Regions from separate parts of the Microbispora maris genome, predicted to be linked through region 1. Evidence: riboswitches for the same ligand, from Rfam matches in the RefSeq annotation. Region 1 holds a riboswitch; the other holds the start of a gene.
The links. Region 1 has a riboswitch for cyclic di-AMP ahead of AAH991_RS17120 (CHAP domain-containing protein). Riboswitches for the same ligand answer to the same signal wherever they lie in the genome.
Positions count from the first base shown of each region.

Region 2: it holds a riboswitch for cyclic di-AMP, as region 1 does, so the genes downstream of both, AAH991_RS07410 (C40 family peptidase) here and AAH991_RS17120 (CHAP domain-containing protein) in region 1, are expected to answer to the same signal.

Region 1 covers NZ_JBDJAW010000012.1:182,113-184,304, reverse strand. The annotation lists gene AAH991_RS17125 (ATP-binding cassette domain-containing protein) at 1-574, shown strand, start outside; gene AAH991_RS17120 (CHAP domain-containing protein) at 671-1,354, opposite strand; cyclic di-AMP (ydaO/yuaA leader) riboswitch at 1,369-1,502, opposite strand; gene AAH991_RS17115 (sensor histidine kinase) at 1,685-2,192, opposite strand, start outside.
Region 2 covers NZ_JBDJAW010000004.1:215,634-217,825, reverse strand. The annotation lists gene AAH991_RS07415 (non-reducing end alpha-L-arabinofuranosidase family hydrolase) at 1-887, shown strand, start outside; gene AAH991_RS07410 (C40 family peptidase) at 1,024-1,359, opposite strand; cyclic di-AMP (ydaO/yuaA leader) riboswitch at 1,696-1,855, opposite strand; gene AAH991_RS07405 (hypothetical protein) at 2,136-2,192, opposite strand, start outside.

The sequences.
Region 1 (2,192 bases):
CGCGATGATGGCCGGCGTCTCCACCACCTGCGAGGAGTGCGAGGGGAAGCGGTTCCAGGCATCGGTGCTGGAGCACCGCCTCGGCGGGCGCGACATCAGCGAGGTGCTCGCGATGCCGGTGACCGAGGCCCAGGAGTTCTTCGGCGCCGGCGAGGCGCGCACACCGGCCGCGCGTGCCATCCTCGACCGGCTCGCCGACGTCGGGCTCGGCTACATCACCCTCGGCCAGCCGCTGACCACGCTGTCCGGCGGCGAGCGGCAGCGGCTCAAGCTGGCCACCCACATGGCCGACAAGGGCGGGATCTACGTCCTCGACGAGCCGACCGCCGGCCTTCACCTCGCCGACGTCGAGCAGTTGCTCGCGCTGCTGGACCGCCTGGTCGACGCCGGCAAGTCGGTCATCGTCATCGAGCACCACCAGGCGGTGATGGCGCACGCCGACTGGATCATCGACCTCGGCCCCGGCGCGGGTCACGACGGTGGCCGGATCGTCTTCGAGGGCACCCCGGCCGACCTCGTCGCCGCCCGCTCCACGCTCACCGGCGAGCACCTCGCGGCCTACGTCGGCGCCTGACCGGGGCCACGGGCGAGTGCCCGGGGGCGTCCAAGCGCCGATATGTCGAAGCGCGCCGGGGTCACCGGCGCGCTTCGCAGGTCGGGGCGTCAGCCGTCAGGAGGCGGCAGCAGCCGCGGTGGCGGCTTCGCCCGGGTACATCGGGTAGCCGTACCCCACCACCTGCCAGGTGGGACGGGTGCGGGCCTCGACGGCGCCGTTGCCGGTGTTGCCCTCGATGGTCCGGATGGTGCCGTCGCCGTTGTCCTTGACGACGAGGCCGACGTGCACGATGTCGTCGATGTCCTCGCTGCCGTTCCAGTTGAAGAACACCACCGCGCCCGGCTTGGGCGTGCGGCCCCAGCGGCCGTGGTCGGCGAACCAGTGGGCGTGCTCGACGGTGTAGGCGTCGGAGCCCATGACCGGCCCGATGCCGAGCTGGTGGCCGACCCAGGAGACGAACATGTCACACCAGGGCGCGTTCAGGTAAGCCTTCAGGGTGCCGCCGTCGCGGGCGAGGGTCTCCCGGGCACGGGCCGTGGACATGTACCACTGCTGGAACTTCGTCCCGCCGCCGTAGGCGTTCTCGCTGATCCCGACCTGGCTCTTGGCCAGGCTCAGCACGTCGGCGGCGCTGACCTTGGGCAGGGTCTTGGCGATCTCGGCCATGGACTGCGTGGCCGCCGGGCCCTTGCCGCTGGCAGGGTTGTCGGCGTGCGCGGCCGGTGCCGCGACCAGCACGGCCGAGGCGAGAGCGGTGCTCGCGAGGGCAGCGCGGATACAGGTGTTGAGGACGTGCATGGTGGGGCGGACTCCCTTACTTCCATGCCGCCTACCGGGTTAGCTGACGGGTTCGGGCTGGAAGGCGCCCTACGGCAGGCATGCCGATTCACCCCAGGAGAGGTGGGTCCCCGGCTCCGCGCGGACGCGGACTCGGCGGCCGGGCGGCAAGCCGGGATCGGCCGGCCGCGTCGGTCTGAGGAGGGCTTCTTGACCATTGAATGAGCAAGTGCGCCCTGAGCTGCCTAAAAGGTAATAGACCAGGTCAAACCGGTCAAGTTAGAACAACTCGGATTTTACTCGCGAGTAGGGAGAGACCGGGCGACGGTGGGTACGGCACCCAGGATGTGATCACCCCTGGCCCGGCCCGGGCAGGCGTACGGTCACCGCCAGGCCGCCCGCCGGCCGGGCGAGCGCCTCCGCCGTGCCGCCGTGCGCCACCGCGATGGCCCGGACGATCGACAGGCCCAGCCCCGCCCCCCGGGCGGAGCGGACGCGGTCGCCGCCGAGCCGGCGGAACGGCTCGAACAGGTCGTCCACCTCGTACGGCGGGACCAGGGGCCCGGTGTTCTCCACCGTCACGCTCACCCCGGTCTCGTCCTCCCGCAGCCGGACCCAGACCTCCCCGTCCCGTACGTTGTACTTGATCGCGTTCTCCAGCAGGTTGACCAGGCAGCGCTCCAGGAGGAGCGGGTCGCCGTGCGCGACCGCCCGGCGCAGGTCCTCGTGGACGACCACCTTCCCGCGGCGCGGCTGCAGGTCGATCTGCTCCATGGCCGTACGGACGACCTGCCCCAGGTCGACCGGGCGGCGGGCGGTGAGCTCCTGCTCCGACTGGGCCAGCATGAGCAGGCCCTCG
Region 2 (2,192 bases), on a different contig from region 1:
ACCGCTGGAGCTCGACCGGCGCGCTGGCGACTCCGAAGTCCGGGTGGGTCTCGCTGAAGGACTTCACCAACGTCGTCTACAACGGCAAGCACCTGGTCTACGCGACGACGCACAACACGGGCACGAGCTGGGGTTCGATGAACTTCGGCCTGTTCACCAACTGGTCCGACATGGCCTCGGCCAGCCAGAACACGATGCCCTTCTCGGCCGTCGCGCCCACGCTGTTCTACTTCGCCCCGAAGAACATCTGGGTGCTGGCCTACCAGTGGGGCGGGACCGCCTTCTCCTACCGGACGTCGAGCGACCCCAGCAACGTGAACAGCTGGTCCGCGCAGCAGACGCTGTCCACCGCGAGCATCTCCGGCTCGGGCACCGGGCCGATCGACCAGACGCTCATCGGTGACGGCCAGAACATGTACCTGTTCTTCGCCGGCGACAACGGCAAGATCTACCGGCAGAGCATGCCCATCGGGAACTTCCCGGGCAGCTTCGGCTCCAACTACACCCAGATCATGAGCGACACGACGAACAACCTGTTCGAGGGCGTCGAGGTCTACAAGCTCCAGGGCCTGAACAAGTACCTGATGCTGGTCGAGTCGATCGGCTCGCAGGGCCGTTACTTCCGCTCGTACACCGCCTCCAGCCTGGGTGGTTCGTGGACCCCGCAGGCCACGAGCGAGAGCAACCCCTTCGCGGGCAAGGCCAACAGCGGCGCCACCTGGACCAACGACATCAGCCACGGTGACCTGGTGCGCAACAACCCCGACCAGACCAAGACCGTGGACGCCTGCAACCTGCAGCTGCTCTACCAGGGTCGCAGCCCCAGCTCCGGCGGCGACTACGGCCTCCTGCCCTACCGGCCGGGCGTGCTGACGCTGCAGCGCTGATGATGTGACGCAGGACTCATGAGGCCTCCGGTCGGTGTCGCCGACCGGAGGTTTCCTGTTTCCGGACGCGCGGGCGCGCGTCGAGTTCCCGGCCTGCGACGACGCAGGCCGGGAATCGTCTTCCTCGCGCCCGGCGTCAGATTCCCGGGCGTACGGCGGTGAGGAAGCCGCTCCTCCAGTAGCCCTTGAGGCTGTCGATGTGGACCACCGCGCCGCTGTGGGGGGCGTTGATCACCTTCTTGTGCCCGATGTACATGCCCACGTGGCCGCCGCCGCTGGTGAATACGAGGTCGCCGGGCTTGAGGTGGGCCAGGGAGACCTTCTTCTTGACGGCGTCGAGCATCGACCACGTCGTGCGCGGGAGCTTGATCCCGGCCTTGCGCCAGGCGAACTGGACCAGCCCGGAGCAGTCGAACGCCCGCGGGCCTGTGGCGCCCCACACGTAGGGATCGCCGAGCTGCTTCTTCGCCACCTTGATGGCGCGCTTGGCCTTCTCCTGCTGCAGGGCGGACTTGGTGAGCTTCTTGTCCGCCGCGGCGTTCGGGGCGGCCGCGGCGGTGGCCGGCGCCGTGGTCGCCGTCGGGGTCGGGGTCGTGGGTGCCGCTGGGGTGTCCGAGGTGGCGCCCGTCGCGGGGGGCTGGGGCGGGATGAGCGTCGAGGCGGGCTGTGGTGCCGTGACCGTCCCCGTTGCGGCGGTCGCGGGCAGCGCGCCGAAGGCCGCGACAGAGGCGGTGAGCGCGACGCCACCGATCGTGACGCGGGCGATGCGGGACAGAGTGGCGGGGTTGGCAGACAGGGGATCTCTCCTAGAGTCTTCCGCTTGCGCCTACCGGGTTAGCTGACGGATTCGGGCAGGGAAGTCGCCCTACGGCGCGTGGCGCGCCGATTCACCCCGGACCTTCGTGCGAAGGTCGACTGGTTCCCCGGCTCCGTGCTTCCTTGCCGCACGGATTCGGCGTCACCGGCGCCCCGGGGGGCGGAGAGGACATGGCGGCGGTGACAGTGGATTTTCGTTTTCAAGCACGGCGGTGCCGGTTCCGCGACGGCGGCGTCATGGGGTACGCCGCCGTCGCAGGGCAAGGAAACTACCAAGCTCGCCCATATTCGGGCAAAGGGCACATAAAGGGTAAGAAGCCCATAAAAAGGATCACGCCTGCATAAGTGCAGGTCAGAGCCGTGTCATCGGAAAAAACGTGGCGCTCGTCACATCCGCGCGAGAGCCGGTGTGACGCCCTCGGCTCGTGAAGATCAGCGCGTACGCCAGAACGTGCCGTTGGCCGAGGGGTCGTCGGGGTCGCCCTGCGG